DNA from 2 places in the Halobacillus sp. Marseille-Q1614 genome. Region 2 is predicted to be linked to the other one. Evidence: predicted binding sites of a transcription regulator. Region 2 holds the regulator's gene; the other holds the start of a gene.
The links. The regulator CtsR, encoded in region 2, represses protease genes until heat stress. The targets are predictions, from matches to a motif close to ATGGTCAATAAAGGTCAAACA.
Positions count from the first base shown of each region.

Region 1 (9,216 bases), 2.6 Mb from region 2:
CACCTGTGTTATAGCCTTTAGACTTAAGAACTTTTTTCAGGGAGTGGAAAATTTCCGCACCCATGCGAACAGCCTCTTTAAATGTTGGAGCGCCAACTGGCATGATCATAAATTCTTGAATGTCAACGTTGTTGTCTGCGTGCTCTCCACCATTAAGGATGTTCATCATTGGTGTAGGAAGTGTAGCTGCTGTGAAGCCTCCAAGATATTTGTAAAGCGGAAGACCTACAACGTCAGCCGCTGCGTGTGCTACGGCCATGGATACACCTAGAATGGCGTTAGCTCCCAGTTCACCTTTGTTCTCTGTACCGTCAAGCTCAATCATCGCCTGATCGATAAGAACTTGCTGAGTAACATCCATGCCTAGAAGGTTTGGAGCAATTTTTTCATTTACGTTATCTACAGCTTTTTCAACGCCTTTTCCAAGGTAACGGTCTTTATCTCCATCACGAAGTTCAACAGCTTCGTATTCCCCTGTAGAAGCTCCACTTGGAACAAGCGCGCTTCCGAAAGCTCCAGATTCTGTATAAACTTCAACTTCAACTGTTGGATTACCGCGAGAATCTAATACTTCGCGTGCGTATACGTCAGTAATATATGGCATTAATAATCTCTCCTCTTTTATTTAATTAATGATTTTCCTGTCATTTCTTCAGGCTGGTCAACGCCGAGCAGCTGAAGAAGGGTTGGTGATAAGTCACCGAGAACTCCGCCGTCTCTTAACTCAATACCTTCCTTCGTAACGATAACAGGAACTGGATTTGTTGTATGTGCAGTCATTGGGTTGCCTTCAGATGTCGTCACTTCATCAGAGTTCCCATGATCTGCTGTGATTATGGCTTGTCCGCCTTTTTCATGGATCTTGTCGACTACTTTACCAAGACATTCATCCACGGCTTCAATCGCCTTAATCGTTGGCTCCAGCATACCAGAGTGGCCAACCATATCAGGGTTAGCAAAGTTTAAGATAATCGCATTGTGCTTCTCTGCATCAAGCTCATCTAACAGTGCATCTGTCACTTCATATGCGCTCATTTCAGGCTTAAGATCATAAGTGGCTACTTTAGGAGAATCAATTAAGACTCTTTCTTCACCGTCGAATTTCTCTTCGCGGCCGCCGCTCATGAAGAATGTGACGTGAGGATACTTTTCAGTTTCAGCGATACGAAGCTGTTTAAGCCCGTTATCCGCTAACACTTCCCCGACTGTATTTTTCAAATCGTTCGGTGGAAACGCTACTTTACTGTCTACAGCATCACTGTATTGTGTCATACCTACGAAGTAAAGGTTCTTAGGCGCCTCTTTTCCACGATCAAAATCGTTGAATTCATTATTAGCAAACGATCTTGAAAGCTGGATGGCACGATCAGGACGGAAGTTATAGAAAACTACTGTATCTTCGTCTTCCATTTTTCCTACCGGTTCCCCATTTTCTTTCGTTACAACAAAAGGTACGACGAATTCATCATAAATACCCTGCTCATAGGAATCACGAACAGCTTCCAGCGGATCACTGTAGGCAGGCCCTTTACCATAGGCGATCGCATCATAAGACTTTTGAACACGGTCCCAGCGGTTATCGCGGTCCATAGCATAATAACGTCCTGCTATAGAAGCAAACTCTCCGATACCAAGCTCGTCCATTTTCGACTGAGCTTCTGTGATATATTTCTCAGCAGATTTCTGATCCACATCGCGTCCATCAAGAAAACCGTGCACATACACTTTCTCAATTCCATATTCTTTGGCCAGCTCAAGCAGGGCATACATATGATTAATATGGCTGTGAATGCCGCCGTCAGAAAGCAGTCCGAAAATATGGAAAGCTTTATTATGATCGCTTGCGTGCTTAATCGCATTTACGAGTTCTTGATTTTTCAAAAATTCTTTCTCTCGAATAGATAGGTTAATTCGAGTTAAACTCTGATAGACAACACGGCCGGCACCAATGTTTAAGTGGCCAACCTCGGAATTACCCATTTGTCCTTCAGGCAGCCCTACAGCTTCGCCACAGGCTGTCAGCTGACTGTGAGGGTACTTGTTCCAGTATCTATCAAAGTTTGGTGTGTTCGCTTGCTTAACAGCATTCCCCATCTCTTCTTCACGGCAGGCAAAGCCGTCAAGAATAATAAGAGCTGCTAAATTGTCTTTACTCATGCTTACCTGCCTCCACGAGTTTTAAGAATGAATCAGCTTCTAAGCTGGCTCCTCCTACTAAAGCACCATCAATATCAGACTGTGATAATAGTTCGTCAGCGTTTGCCGGCTTAACACTTCCGCCGTATTGAATACGTACAGCTTCTGCTACGTCAGAGCCATAGAAGTCAATGATGACGCGGCGTATGTGAGTACATACTTCATTCGCCTGTTCAGAAGTAGCCGTACGGCCTGTACCAATCGCCCAGATCGGCTCATAAGCAATGATGACTTTAGAAGCCTGCTCATCATTTAATCCTTCCAGCGCTTTTTTAACTTGAGATTCTACGTGATCCATTGTCTGATCAGCTTCACGCTGCTCCAGGGATTCCCCTACACAGACGATTGGAGTTAATCCATGCTTGAATGCCGCGTGGACTTTTTTGTTAACATCTTCATCTGTTTCTTTGAAAATCTCACGACGTTCAGAGTGGCCAAGCACCACATAAGTTACACCAAGCTCTTTAAGCATGACAGGACTCACTTCACCAGTAAATGCTCCGCTTTCTTCAAAGTACATATTCTGTGCGCCGATTTCGATGGAAGTTCCTTTTGTCGCTTCTACGAGCTTTTGAAGAAAAGGAAAAGGTGCACATACTACGGATTCTACCTGCTCAGAAGAAGGTACTTCGTTCTTTACAGTTTGAATAAAATCCTCAGCCTCAGTGTGGGTTTTGTTCATTTTCCAGTTACCTGCAATTACTTGTTTACGCATCGTATCCTCACCTTCCCTATTTTTATTTGTCATTCAATAATGCTACGCCTGGAAGCTCTTTACCTTCCATGAATTCCAAGGAAGCTCCGCCGCCAGTTGATACGTGATCCATAGCATCAGCATAGCCGAACTTCTCCACAGCGGCAGCAGAGTCGCCTCCGCCGATGACGCTATAACCATTCGTTTCAGAAAGGGCATTTGCGACCTCTTTTGTACCATTAGCAAACGTTTCTAGTTCGAAAACTCCCATTGGTCCATTCCAGATGATAAGCTTAGACTCTTTGATAATATTTGCATATTTCTTACGAGTTTTCGGCCCGATATCCAGGGCTTCCCAATCTGCAGGGATGCTGTCGATAGCCACTTCTTTTGTATTAGCAGAGTCAGAGAAATCATCAGCGACAATTACGTCTTCAGGCATAACGAAGTCTACACCTTTGTCTTCTGCTTTTTTCATATATTCTTTTGCAAGATCAATTTTATCTTCTTCCAGTAGAGACTTTCCGATTTCATGGCCTTGTGCTTTTACAAACGTGTACGCTAAGCCTCCGCCAATAATCAGATGGTCGACTTTATCGATTAAGTTATCAATAACACCGATTTTGTCTTTGACTTTCGCGCCGCCAATAATGGCAGTGAAAGGACGTTCCGGATTAGAAAGAGCTTTGCTCAGCACATTGATCTCTTTCTCCATTAGGAAGCCTGCTACGGCTGGAATGTGCTCGGCAACTCCTGCAGTAGATGCATGAGCTCTGTGAGCAGCACCGAAAGCATCGTTTACATACAGGTCAGCCATATCAGCAAATGCTTTAGCTAACTCTGCATCATTCTTTTCTTCTCCCGGGTGGAAGCGGACATTTTCGATAAGCAGGATATCTCCATCTTCAAGTTCAGAAATGGCTTTTGTCACTTCATCACCGCAGACTTCATCCGTTTTTGTAACCGTTTGGCCAAGAAGGTTGCTCAAACGCTCAGCTACAGGATCTAAACGAAGTTCTTCTACCACTTCGCCTTTTGGACGGCCAAGGTGGCTGGATAGGATAACTTTTGCTCCATTTCCTGTTAAATGCTTAATCGTTGGCAATGCGGCCTTTATTCTTGTGTCATCTGTTACTTTTCCATCGCTCATTGGCACGTTAAAATCAACACGACAGAAAACAGTTTTTCCACTTACTTCAACATCACGAATTGTTTTTTTATTCATGAAAGACCTACCTCCTTTAATGTAGTCGACTTTAAAATGTCCCTGCCTTATGTACATTTCCACAATCTGCGCTTATAGAAACGCTTAAAGAACAAGGATAATTCCCCAAGACATGGGTAAAGGAGGAGGACATGAGACCCCCTCCTTTTCCTATTGCCTTGTATTCTATTATAACCGATTGGTTAAATCGTATTATAGGCCTTGCTTTTTAAGGAATGCTGCAAGGTCTACACAACGGTTAGAGTATCCGAACTCGTTGTCATACCAGGAAACAACTTTAACCATGTTGTCTTCTAGAGTAATTGTAGATAGACCGTCGATTACAGAAGAGTAAGTGCTTCCGTTGTAATCAGATGATACTAGAGGCTCATCGCTGTAACCAAGGATTCCTTTAAGTTCACCTTCAGCTTCAGCTTTAAGAGCTTCGTTTACTTCTTCAGCTGTTACATTTTTATCTAGTTCAGCTACTAAATCAACGATAGATACGTTCTTAGTTGGTACACGCATAGCCATACCGTTAAGTTTTCCTTCAAGCTCAGGAAGTACTTTTGCAACGGCTTGTGCAGCACCTGTAGTAGTAGGGATAATGTTTTCAGCAGCTGCACGCGCACGGCGGTAATCTTTGTGTGGAAGATCAAGGATCTGCTGATCGTTAGTGTAGGAGTGAACTGTTGTCATCATACCGCGCTTAAGACCGAATTTGTCGTTAAGAACTTTCGCGTATGGTGCCAGGCAGTTTGTAGTACAAGATGCGTTAGAAATAACATCATGCTCATCTTTGTTGTAGTCTTTTTCGTTAACACCCATAACTACTGTAAAGTCTTCTCCTTTAGCTGGAGCAGAGATAACAACTTTCTTAGCTCCTGCTTCAAGGTGTTTTCTAGCATCTTCGCCTTGAGTGAAGCGGCCAGTAGATTCGATAACTACTTCTACTCCAAGGTCTCCCCATCCAAGTTGAGCTGGATCTTTTTCAGAGATAACTTTGATCTCTTTTCCGCCTACTACAAGGTTGTCACCATTTACAGTAACTTCATCTTCAAGAGTACCATGTACTGTGTCGTATTGCAGTAAGTGAGCAAGCATGTTAGCGTCAGTTAAATCGTTAACTGCTACTACTTCTACATCATCGTTTTTTAGTGAAGCGCGAAATACGTTACGCCCAATACGTCCAAAACCGTTAATTCCTACTTTTACAGTCATTCAAAATTCCTCCTTAAATTGTATAAACAAATTTATTTAAAGGGAAGTATCCCTTAAAAGCTCCTGTGCTGCTCCTTCGTCGGTGATCAAAACATTGCTTTGACCGGGTTGAAAATAGGAAGCAATAGCTTTCGCCTTCGAGCGTCCACCTGCAACGGCGATAACATGTTCTGCAAACTTTAAATCTTCCAGCTGGAGACCTACTGTCCGGACTTTATGAACAACTTCTCCTTTACGGTTAAAGTAATAACCAAAGGCTTCTCCAACTGCTTGGCTTTCCTTAATTATCTCCATCTGCTGAGGTGACGTCTTACGCCTCTCTGCCATCGTAATCGCATCTCCTACACCATGCACAACGATTGAAGCATTTCGGATCATATGCAAAATTTCTTTTATAGAAGGTTCTTCTATAATGGTTTGATAAGAGCCTTCGCTTAGCGGATCCGGCACGTAGAGGAGTCGATAATCCCCTCTTGCTTTCTTCGCCATCTCGGCGCAGATAGTGTTAGCCTGATTCTCCACCCGCTCGCCTAAACCACCGCGAGCCGGCACGAACATGCAATGATCTGCATTTTCAAGCGGGGTCATCATTTCAGCGACAGCTGCCATGGTTGTCCCGCCAGTTATAGCAATTGTATCTCTTGGATTCAGGGTACTTCGCATGTAATCCACACAAGCCCGTCCCATCTCATGCTTAACCCAGTCGAGCTCATCGCTGTCACCAGGCACCACCACTACATAGTCTAACTTTAATGTATCCTTTAATTGTTTTTCTAAAACCTTTATCCCCGTAACGTCCTTGATGAAATCAGCTAATTGCTCCAATATATTCTGTCCTTCATAAGTCAGGTGCATGCCTCTTGAAGTAATCGCAACAGCTCCGATTTTGTTAAGAAACTCTACCTCACTTCGGACCGTCCGCTCTGCAAGCTCGACATTGTCAGACAGCGTCCGCCTGCCAACCGGCTGCATAAGGTGAATGTAATGGAGCAGCTGGTAGCGTCGCTGCATAATTTCAAGTACGTCTGGGAACAATCTCTTTTGCAGGTCAATTAAAGCTCTCATGGACAAGCTCCTTTTTTCATAAGAAATACGATTCTGGGTTGAAATTGTCCCAGGTCGTCATATTCTGTCCCACCAGGAGCAAAAAAATATTCTTTTCACCTTACATATTAACAGTGAGTCATAAGGTGCGCAAGCTATAAAATTAAGTCCCGCTAATGTAAACGCTCTCTTAGTGTGAAAAGATCGATTGATCGATAATCCATTTCTTCTCCGTTCAAGTCAAGGACAGGTATTTCAAGTAAGTATTTCTCTTCTAATAGTTTATTACCCTCAATATCCACTTCTGTAACATGAATCTCGAATTCTTCTTGTAAAATTTCCAAAAGGCCTTTTACTTCGTTACAAAGTCCGCAGCCTTGTTTAAGATAAAGCACAGCCTCGTTCATTTCATGTCCACCTTTATCGTGTCATCACTATGTATTATAACTCACTTTGCACCCACTTAAAATGATATATTAAAAACACAATAAGGACACGTTTATGAAACGTGCCCCCTTTGATCGTAATACCCGTAATCTATTTTATTTTTTTTCGTGTTCAAGAACTGTGATAACTCTTCTTCGCCAGTAAGTCTTTCCGGTGAACGCTTCATAGACTCCATGTTAAAAGACAGCGTTCTCTGGTGAAGCATGTCAAATACATGTATCCTGCGGTCATCTGGAATCTGTTCAGTTGAGATGATTTTAAATCGAAGAATGTTTGTCATAAAAACTCCTTTTCTGGTATAAGCGAGCAGCAGTTTCTACAACTTATATAATCTACTATAACACAAAAGCTTTCGATTTAAAACTACATAAATATAATGTTATCACCATTTACGGCCAATACAGAGAGTGTATTACTTTTGTATAACGTTTGTATAAATGAACTAATATTATATAAATATAGTAATTAATAGGTAAAAAAAGAAGCTCCAGATGTTTCTGAAACTTCCTGAAACAGCGCGCCCGAGAGGATTCGAACCCCCGACTGACGTAGAACCGGAATCTACCGCTCTATCCAACTGAGCTACGGGCGCATATCAAAGCGCAGAATCTATTATATCTATTTGTATAAAGAAAAGCAAGGCTTTATAAAAATCTTCAACATTATATTTGTACGTTTATTCACCCATATTTAGGGAAAGATGGTAGAAGGAAATAGTCGAACGTTTTTGTTTGACCTTTTCTGACCATAATTGTATGATAAAAATACATTCCAACATAAAGGCAATGAAAAAAGGAGGAATCACTAATGAACTTAGTGCCAACAGTTATTGAACAAACGAACAGAGGAGAGCGGGCTTACGATATTTACTCCCGCCTGTTAAAAGACCGTATCATTATGTTAGGCAGCCCGATTGACGATAACATTTCAAACTCCGTCGTAGCTCAGCTTTTATTCCTTGCAGCAGACGATCCGGATAAGGATATCTCCCTATACATCAACTCTCCAGGTGGATCCATCACAGCTGGAATGGCTATTTATGATACTATGCAGTTTATTAAACCAGATGTTTCTACAATTTGTACTGGTATGGCCGCTTCTATGGGTGCTTTCCTATTAAACGCGGGTACAAAGGGAAAACGTTATGCTCTCCCTAACAGTGAAGTCATGATTCACCAGCCGCTGGGCGGCACTCAGGGACAGGCAGCGGATATCGAAATCCACGCCCGCCGCATTATTAAAATGCGCGAGAAGCTGAACCAGATCCTATCTGAAAGAACAGGACAGCCAATTGAAGTAATCGAGCGCGATACCGACCGTGATAACTTCATGTCAGCTCATGAGGCAGTGGAATACGGTTTAATCGACAAAGTAATGGAAAAAACAAACGAATAATAAACAATAACCCGCTGGAGATTCCAGCGGGTTTTTCATTGGCTAACCGTTCTCATATGTACCGTATGAGAACGTTCCCTTATTGTTTCTGCTCATAGATTCACATAAACCTCTATGGCTTCTTGACAAATTTAGTTAACTCATCAATCGCTGTCTGTTCATCATTACCATCAGCGATTAAGGTAACTTCTTCGCCGTGTCCAATTGCTAAGCTCATTAAGCCCATAATGCTCTTGGCATTGATTCTCTTGTTGTCTTTTTCGATAAAGACATCTGCATTAAACCGATTGGCAAGCTGGACGAATTGAGCTGCCGGCCTGGCTTGCAGCCCGGTGTTTAAGTCAATCGTCAGTAATTGTTCTTTCATCTATTCTACTCCTTTCATTACGGTTCCACAATATTAAAGTAAGCGCATTCATAGCCTTTAAATAAAGAACGCCTCTCTAAATGAGAGCGTTCTTTATAAGAATCATTATAGCACGAATCTCAGCTTGTGGCATTATTTTTGACTACTTTCTTCAATTTCTCCCCGCCGGACTTTATCCGCAAATTCATCGATTTTTCTTAATCTGTGGTTAATGCCGGATTTGCTAATCGGTGCTCCCGTTACGAGCTCTCCTAGTTCTTTTAAAGAAACTTCCTGATTTTCATAGCGCAGCATAGCAATCTCGCGAAGTTTTTCAGGAAGTGCATCTAATCCAACCGTTTTCTTAATAAACTTAATGTTCTCTACCTGACGAAAAGCAGCACCGATCGTTTTATTAAGGTTTGCTGTCTCACAATTAACCAGACGGTTTACGGAGTTTCTCATATCCCGTACTATCCGCACATCTTCGAATTTAAACAGTGCCTGGTGAGCTCCGATATTACTAATCAGCTCTGTTATCTTATCGGCTTCTTTTAAATAGGTAATGTAGCCTTTTTTACGATCGAGCGTACGCGCATGCAGACCAAAGCTGTTCATCAGTTTACAAAGTGCTTCATTATGCTCTTGGTCCGATGAGTAGATCTCCAA
Region 1 is NZ_CADDWH010000001.1:532,414-541,629, reverse strand. Features, by position in the region: gene eno (phosphopyruvate hydratase) at 1-604, opposite strand, end outside; gene gpmI (2,3-bisphosphoglycerate-independent phosphoglycerate mutase) at 622-2,157, opposite strand; gene tpiA (triose-phosphate isomerase) at 2,150-2,911, opposite strand; gene pgk (phosphoglycerate kinase) at 2,934-4,115, opposite strand; gene gap (type I glyceraldehyde-3-phosphate dehydrogenase) at 4,308-5,315, opposite strand; gene HUS26_RS02565 (sugar-binding transcriptional regulator) at 5,352-6,380, opposite strand; gene HUS26_RS02560 (glutaredoxin family protein) at 6,533-6,766, opposite strand; gene HUS26_RS02555 (hypothetical protein) at 6,859-7,086, opposite strand; tRNA gene HUS26_RS02550 (tRNA-Arg) at 7,323-7,398, opposite strand; gene clpP (ATP-dependent Clp endopeptidase proteolytic subunit ClpP) at 7,614-8,201, shown strand; gene HUS26_RS02540 (HPr family phosphocarrier protein) at 8,314-8,568, opposite strand; gene whiA (DNA-binding protein WhiA) at 8,701-9,216, opposite strand, start outside.
Region 1: clpP (ATP-dependent Clp endopeptidase proteolytic subunit ClpP) is a predicted target of CtsR. The motif match lies at 7,535-7,555, and genes of this name have one in related genera.

Region 2 (9,216 bases):
AGACGATCGTTTCGTCAATACGGTTTAAGAACTCCGGACGGAATGCTTTTTTCAGCTCATCCGTTACTTTAGACTTCATGTCTTTGTAGTTCTGGTCCTCATCACCCATAGAGAAGCCAAGATACTTATTGCTTTTCAGCTCATGTGCCCCAACGTTTGAAGTCATGATTAAGACTGTGTTTCTAAAGTCGACAACACGTCCTTTAGAATCTGTAAGACGTCCGTCTTCCAATACTTGAAGCAAGATGTTAAAGACTTCAGGGTGAGCCTTCTCAATTTCATCTAACAGGATGACAGAGTAAGGTTTGTTTCGAACTTTCTCTGTCAGCTGTCCGCCTTCATCATAGCCTACATATCCTGGAGGTGAACCGACAAGACGGGACGTGCTGTGTTTTTCCATATACTCAGACATATCGATTCGAATCATCGCATCTTCCTCACCGAACATGCTTTCCGCCAGTGCACGGGCAAGCTCGGTTTTACCTACACCAGTTGGTCCCAAGAAGATAAAGGAACCAATAGGCCGTTTCGGATCCTTAAGACCGGCACGGGCCCGGCGAATCGCTTTGGAAATAGCCTTCACCGCTTCTTCCTGGCCGATGACACGGTTATGAAGAGTATCTTCTAACTGAAGCAGACGTTCACTTTCATCTTTGGTCATTTTAGAAACAGGAACTCCCGTCCAGGTAGATACGATCGAAGCAATATCTTCTACCGTCACTTCTGAATCTTCCTGACCCTGCTTCTCTTTCCATTCGTCTTTCGTCTGATCAAGCTCATCACGCAAACGCTGCTCACTGTCCCGTAAGGAAGCGGCTTTTTCAAATTCCTGGCTTTGAACAGCAGCGTCTTTCTCTTTACGAACTTCTTCAAGCTTCTGCTCAAGCTCTTTTAAGTTTGGCGGCGCTGTATAAGAACGAAGACGTACTTTAGAAGCAGCCTCATCAATTAAGTCAATTGCTTTATCCGGCAGGAAGCGGTCCGTAATATAACGGTCAGAGAAACGAACAGCGGACTCAATGGAATCATCCGTAATCGTTACTCGGTGGTGCGCTTCATAACGGTCGCGCAGTCCTTTAAGAATTTGAACAGATTCTTCTAAGGATGGCTCGTCAACTTTAATTGGCTGGAAGCGTCGTTCAAGAGCAGCATCTTTTTCAATATATTTTTTATACTCATCGAGAGTCGTTGCCCCAATACACTGAAGCTCACCGCGGGCCAGTGAAGGTTTCAGGATGTTAGACGCATCTATCGCACCTTCGGCTCCACCTGCTCCGATCAAGGTATGAAGCTCATCGATGAATAAGATAATATTACCGGCCTGGCGGATTTCTTCCATAACCTTTTTCAAACGATCCTCGAATTCGCCACGGTATTTAGTACCTGCTACAACCGTACCCATATCAAGCGTCATTACGCGTTTATCACGCAGGATCTCTGGAACTTCATTGTTCATAATCTGCTGAGCAAGCCCCTCAGCGATCGCTGTTTTACCTACACCTGGCTCACCGACAAGCACTGGGTTATTTTTCGTACGGCGGCTTAATACTTGAATCACACGTTCGATCTCTTTGCTTCGTCCGATCACTGGATCGATGTTGCCTTCTTTGGCAATCGCCGTTAAATCACGAGCTAGAGAATCAAGCGTTGGTGTATTGGCATTAGCAGCCTGTGCACCGCCGCCACCGCCTCTGCGGTTGCTGCCTCCACCGGTTGATTCGTTATTTCCAAGCAGCTGGAGAACCTGCTGACGCGCTTTATTTAAGCTGACACCGAGGTTATTTAACACACGGGCAGCTACCCCTTCGCCTTCCCGAATTAAACCAAGAAGGATGTGCTCTGTCCCTACGTAAGAGTGGCCTAATTTGCGGGCTTCATCCATAGAAAGCTCGATTACTTTTTTAGCTCTTGGTGTATAGTGAATGGTTTGAGATACTTTTTCACCTTTGCCAATTAGATTCTCAACTTCCTCCTGGATCTTGCTGGCTTCTAATCCTAAAGCGTTCAGAGCTTTTGCAGCAATGCCTTCACCTTCACTTACAAGACCAAGAAGGATGTGTTCAGTGCCAATATTGTTATGGCCTAATCGGACCGCTTCTTCTTGCGCTAATGCTAGTACCTTTTGTGCTCTTTCAGTAAATCGCCCAAACATCATGGACATTACCTCCTAACTATTTATTCATTCTTTTCTAATTGTAATCTTTCTCTAATCAGGGAAGCTCGACGGATATCACGCTCAGACGGAGTTAGAGACTCTTGTGCATATTGCTGAAGGAACCCTGGCTGTGTTAAAACCATAAGCTCATTCAAAATGGTCTTTGGAATATCATCGATGAACCCTAAATCGATTCCCAGTCTAAGATCAGATAAGCATTTTGCTGCCTCTTTAGACTCTATGATTCGACTATGCTTCAAAACACCATAGGATCGAAAAACTCTGTCCTCAAGCTGGATTCCTGACCGCTGCATTAAGGTCTGACGGGCTTTTCTTTCTTGATCAATCAGTTGTCTTACCACACTGTGCAAGTCTTCCACAATATCCTCTTCTGATTTCCCAAGCGTAATCTGGTTAGAAATTTGAAACAAGTTGCCAAGAGCTTCGCTTCCTTCACCGTAAATACCGCGGACGACTAATCCCAGCTGGTTAATTGCCGGCGTCATGCGCGTAATCTGCTGGGTCATTACTAAAGCAGGAAGGTGCATCATCACTGAAGCCCTCATTCCCGTACCAACGTTAGTCGGGCACGACGTTAAATAGCCTCTGTTTTCATCAAAGGCATAATCCACTTTTTCTTCAAGCCAGTCATCTAACTGAGAGGCCTGTTCTAATGCCCGGTCCAGCTGAAAGCCAGGAAAATAAAGCTGTATTCGTATGTGATCTTCTTCATTTATCATGATTGACACTTGTTCATTTTGAGAAATCAATGATGCCGAATGCTTCGATTGATCGATTAAATGCGGACTGACTAAATGCTTCTCCACAAGTACTCTTCTTTCAATCGGCTGCAAATCACTCATTTCCACGACTTCGAAATTCTTATAATCTCTAAATGACTGTCCCGCAAACTCTTCTTTAAAAATGTTCAGTACTTCCTCCAGGCGTTCCTCTGCTGCAATGATAGGGAACGGATACTTCTGAAGGTTACGGGCCAGACGAATTCGACTGCTTAGAACAATGTCACTGTCCGGGCCTTCCTGGTTCATCCAGGGGCTGATTGCTTCATTCATAAATTGTCCAAGTGACATTATTCTCCATCCCCTTTCTCTTGATGAAGTTGTTGTTCCAGGGACCGAATCTGATCTCGTAATTGAGCGGCTTGTTCGAATTCTTCCTGTTCAATCATCCCACGAAGCTCTGCTCTTAGCTGGTCCACCTGTTTTTTCAAGTGCAGGTGGCCGGCTTCTCGTTTAGGTATCTTCCCGTGGTGATGGGCATTTCCACTATGAACTCGCTTAAATATAGGATCCAAACGTTCATCAAAAGTTTTATAACAATCCGCACACCCAAACTTTCCAATTTTCGCAAATTGCTGGTAGGTTAACCCGCAGTTTGGACATTTCAGCTGTACAGACTGTTTCTCATAAGGTTTAGATTGCTGACCTTTAAATGAAAATTGATGATCGTGATTAAATAAACCGGATAATAAGTCAGTAAGAGTAAAGTTGTCTTCCTTTTCATTCATATAACCCTTTTCTTTGGCACAGTGCTCGCACACATGAATTTCTGATTTCTCGCCGTTAATAACCTGGGTTAAATGAACCGTTGCAGGGCGCTTATGGCATCTTTGGCAATCCATATGATCTACCTCCTCACCTAGCTTTTGTACTTAAGGGTGAAAAGCATCGCTGTCAGAATTCGAGAACGGAGCTCATCCCTTAGAGGAAGTGGGAATGCAAGAACCTCACGCTCCATCACGCTTGCCATGATATTCGCTTCACGTTCGTTTATGCTATCATTTTCAAGTAAACGATCGATAATATCGAGTGAAACAGATTGAGATACTTCCGGCTGAACCAGCTTAATAATATCATCAATCATTTGTGACTCGGATCGATGCTGGACACGGCGGATTCGAATATAGCCGCCGCCTCCGCGTTTACTTTCAACTATATAGCCCTTTTCCACAGTGAAGCGGGTTTTAATCACGTAATTGATTTGAGAAGGCACACATTGAAATTTTTCAGCGATTTCACTCCGTTTAATTTCAATACTTCCGTGATGATTTTCATCTAAAATCTTCTTTAGATGCTCTTCAATGATGTCAGATATATTCCGCATTTTCCCTCCTCCTCTTTTGACTTTGACTATCTTTGACCTTAATTTTATTATACTCATTTTTACTGCATACGCAACTATAATGTTTTCATGTACAAGAGTAATCTTTCCCTAATTTTCCCCTTCCTAAAACAAAAAAGCTATGCGAATTATGTCGCATAGCTTTAACTATCTTTTACTAGAGACTTGGACTACCCGGGGAATGCTTGAAAGCTTCTCAATTAGACCGGCTTCGTCGTATTTCTGGCTGCGGTCCGCGTGAATAAAGATTTTTTTACGATGGTTGTTCCCCTTTTGAATTTCGACTTTTTTCACCACAAGGTTTTCATCATCAAAAATGGTTAAGATATCACTGACTTTCGCATCGTCTTCCACTACCACGACATACGAATTTTTAAAATAATGGCTTACATATTTTCTTTCAATATTGTTTAAGAAGATTAGACTTAACAGCACAAGGGCGGTGGCTACAATTGCCACACCATACATACCGGCTCCGACGACCAGCCCAAGTCCGGCGACTGTCCAAATTGAAGCGGCTGTCGTCAGTCCGCGGATGGTCATGCCGTTTACAATAATGGTCCCTGCTCCTAAGAAACCAATACCACTGATAACATAGGAAGGGATACGGGCAGGATCAAACCTCACATTATCATATTCTTCGATAAAAGATTCAAATCCATAAATGGAGAGCAGCATCATCAAACAGGAACCCATTCCTACTAAGATATGGGTACGAAAACCGGCAGAATGATTTTTCAGCTCACGTTCAAACCCAATAATTCCTGATAAAACTAGAGCCGCCATTAATCTTATAAAAAATATATCTAGATCCTCCAACCACATATAAGTTTGATCCATGATTCCCCCACCTTTCTTTATTTCTAAGGGTCCTATTAATAAATATATCAAAAAAACCGAAAGCTTATGCTTTCGGTTTCTTAATCATTGACGAGGCAGCGTCCTACTCTCACGGGGATATACCCGACTACCATCGGCGCTGAAGAGCTTAACTGCTGTGTTCGGCATGGGAACAGGTGTGACCTCTTCGCTATCGCCACCTCATCTATTATATGGAGGTAAACCCTCAAAACTGGATAAGACTGATTGGAATCAAACCGTCATAATTTGTAGCTGCAACGCCTAGGCGTTTTCGCTTTTCTTTTAAAGTTAAGTCATCGATTGATTAGTATCCGTCAGCTCCACGTGTCACCACGCGTCCACCTCGGACCTATCGACCTCATCGTCTCTGAGGAATCTTACTAACTTATTGTTAGGGGAAATCTCATCTCAAGGGGGGCTTCATGCTTAGATGCTTTCAGCACTTATCCCGTCCACACGTAGCTACCCAGCGATGCTCCTGGCGGAACAACTGGTACACCAGCGGTGTGTCCATCCCGGTCCTCTCGTACTAAGGACAGCTCCTTTCAGATTTCCAACGCCCACGACGGATAGGGACCGAACTGTCTCACGACGTTCTGAACCCAGCTCGCGTACCGCTTTAATGGGCGAACAGCCCAACCCTTGGGACCGACTACAGCCCCAGGATGCGATGAGCCGACATCGAGGTGCCAAACCTCCCCGTCGATGTGGACTCTTGGGGGAGATAAGCCTGTTATCCCCGGGGTAGCTTTTATCCGTTGAGCGACGGCCCTTCCATACGGTACCGCCGGATCACTAAGCCCGACTTTCGTCCCTGCTCGACTTGTAGGTCTCGCAGTCAAGCTCCCTTGTGCCTTTACACTCTGCGAATGATTTCCAACCATTCTGAGGGAACCTTTGGGCGCCTCCGTTACTCTTTGGGAGGCGACCGCCCCAGTCAAACTGCCCACCTGACACTGTCTCCGGACCGGATCACGGTCCTGGGTTAGAATGTCCGTACAGCCAGGGTGGTATCCCACCAGCGCCTCCACCGAAGCTAGCGCTCCGGCTTCTCAGGCTCCCACCTATCCTGTACAAGCTGTACCAACATTCAATATCAGGCTACAGTAAAGCTCCACGGGGTCTTTCCGTCCTGTCGCGGGTAATGCGCATCTTCACGCATAGTATAATTTCACCGGGTCTCTCGTTGAGACAGTGCCCAAGTCGTTGCACCTTTCGTGCGGGTCGGAACTTACCCGACAAGGAATTTCGCTACCTTAGGACCGTTATAGTTACGGCCGCCGTTTACTGGGGCTTCGGTTCAACGCTTCGCTAAAAGCTAACGCATCCCCTTAACCTTCCAGCACCGGGCAGGTGTCAGCCCCTATACTTCGCCTTACGGCTTCGCAGAGACCTGTGTTTTTGGTAAACAGTCGCTTGGGCCTTTTCACTGCGGCTCCTCGGCAGAGGAGCACCCCTTCTCCCGAAGTTACGGGGTCATTTTGCCGAGTTCCTTAACGAGAGTTCTCCCGCTCACCTTAGGATTCTCTCCTCGCCTACCTGTGTTGGTTTGCGGTACGGGCGCCTCTTTCCTCACTAGAGGATTTTCTTGGCAGTGTGAAGTCCGGAGCTTCGGTACTTTATTTCCCTCCCCATCACAGCTTGACGTTGCCGGACGGATTTGCCTATCCGACCGTCTTGCTGCTTGGACGCACTCTTCCAATCGTGCGCACTCCTTATCCTCCTGCGTCCCCCCGTCGTTCAAACGGAAAGGAGGCGGTACAGGAATATCCACCTGTTGTCCATCGCCTACGCCTTTCGGCCTCGGCTTAGGTCCCGACTAACCCTGAGAGGACGAGCCTTCCTCAGGAAACCTTAGGCTTTCGGTGAAAGAGATTCTCACTCTTTTTTCGCTACTCATACCGGCATTCTCACTTCTAAGCGCTCCACCAGTCCTTACGGTCTGACTTCGCCGCCCTTAGAACGCTCTCCTACCACTGATCCATCAGGATCAATCCGCAGCTTCGGTGGTGTGTTTAGCCCCGGTATATTTTCGGCGCGGAGTCACTCGACCAGTGAGCTATTACGCACTCTTTCAATGATGGCTGCTTCTAAGCCAACATCCTGGTTGTCTAAGCAACTCCACATCCTTTTCCACTTAACACACACTTAGGGACCTTAGCTGGCGGTCTGGGCTGTTCCCCTCTCGACCATGAACCTTATCACCCATGGTCTGACTCCCAGAACAAAGTCATTGGCATTCGGAGTTTGACTGAATTCGGTAACCCGGTAGGGGCCCCTCGTCCAATCAGTGCTCTACCTCCAAGACTTTCTATTCTGAGGCTAGCCCTAAAGCTATTTCGGAGAGAACCAGCTATCTCCGTGTTCGATTGGCATTTCACCCCTACCCACACCTCATCCCCGCAATTTTCAACTTGCGTGGGTTCGGGCCTCCAGTCAGTGTTACCTGACCTTCACCCTGGACATGGGTAGATCACACGGTTTCGGGTCTACGACCGCATACTCAAATCGCCCTATTCAGACTCGCTTTCGCTGCGGCTCCGCTTCTCATCAGCTTAACCTTGCATACGGTCGTAACTCGCCGGTTCATTCTACAAAAGGCACGCCGTCACCCATGAATGGGCTCCGACTACTTGTAGGCACACGGTTTCAGGTTCTCTTTCACTCCCCTTCCGGGGTGCTTTTCACCTTTCCCTCACGGTACTGGTTCGCTATCGGTCACTAGGGAGTATTTAGCCTTGGGAGATGGTCCTCCCGGATTCCGACGGAATTCCTCGTGTTCCGCCGTACTCAGGATACACTCCGGAGGAGAAAGGATGTCGAGTACAGGGCTGTTACCCTCTATGGCGGATCTTTCCAGATCACTTCGTCTATCCTCTCTCTTGGTAACTCCAAAGGAGTGTCCTACAACCCCAGAAAGCAAGCTTTCTGGTTTGGGCTGATTCCGTTTCGCTCGCCGCTACTTGGGAAATCGCGTTTGCTTTCTCTTCCTCCGGGTAATGAGATGTTTCAGTTCCCCGGGTCTGCCTTCCATAACCTATGTATTCAGTTATGGATACTGTTCCATTACGAACAGCGGGTTTCCCCATTCGGAGATCCTGGGATCAAAGCTTACTTACAGCTCCCCCAGGCATTTCGGTGTTAGTCCCGTCCTTCATCGGCTCCTAGTGCCAAGGCATCCACCGTGCGCCCTTATTCACTTAACTTTTAAATCGTCGTGAAAAGACGTTTCTTACTTTGGTTTGATGTCTTGTCAAATCTTATCCAGTTTTCAAGGTTCACATTGAGAAGATCCTTTGATCTCTCAAAACTGAACAACCAACCATGTACGTCCTCCGAAGGAGACGGCTAAAAAGCCGTTCCTTTTATCCTTAGAAAGGAGGTGATCCAGCCGCACCTTCCGATACGGCTACCTTGTTACGACTTCACCCCAATCATTGGCCCCACCTTCGGCGGCTGGCTCCATAAAGGTTACCTCACCGACTTCGGGTGTTGCCAACTCTCGTGGTGTGACGGGCGGTGTGTACAAGGCCCGGGAACGTATTCACCGCGGCATTCTGATCCGCGATTACTAGCGATTCCGGCTTCATGCAGGCGAGTTGCAGCCTGCAATCCGAACTGAGAATGGTTTTATGGGATTTGCTACACCTCGCGGCTTCGCTGCCCTTTGTACCATCCATTGTAGCACGTGTGTAGCCCAGGTCATAAGGGGCATGATGATTTGACGTCATCCCCGCCTTCCTCCGGTTTGTCACCGGCAGTCACCTTAGAGTGCCCAACTCAATGCTGGCAACTAAGATTAGGGGTTGCGCTCGTTGCGGGACTTAACCCAACATCTCACGACACGAGCTGACGACAACCATGCACCACCTGTCACTTGGTCCCCGAAGGGAAGACCCTATCTCTAGGGTGGTCCAAGGATGTCAAGACCTGGTAAGGTTCTTCGCGTTGCTTCGAATTAAACCACATGCTCCACCGCTTGTGCGGGCCCCCGTCAATTCCTTTGAGTTTCAGCCTTGCGGCCGTACTCCCCAGGCGGAGTGCTTAATGCGTTAACT
Region 2 is NZ_CADDWH010000001.1:3,106,552-3,115,767, forward strand. Features, by position in the region: gene clpC (ATP-dependent protease ATP-binding subunit ClpC) at 1-2,155, opposite strand, end outside; gene HUS26_RS15595 (protein arginine kinase) at 2,176-3,246, opposite strand; gene HUS26_RS15600 (UvrB/UvrC motif-containing protein) at 3,246-3,797, opposite strand; gene HUS26_RS15605 (CtsR family transcriptional regulator) at 3,815-4,279, opposite strand; gene HUS26_RS15610 (MgtC/SapB family protein) at 4,445-5,137, opposite strand; rRNA gene rrf (5S ribosomal RNA) at 5,228-5,341, opposite strand; rRNA gene HUS26_RS15620 (23S ribosomal RNA) at 5,443-8,364, opposite strand; rRNA gene HUS26_RS15625 (16S ribosomal RNA) at 8,534-9,216, opposite strand, start outside.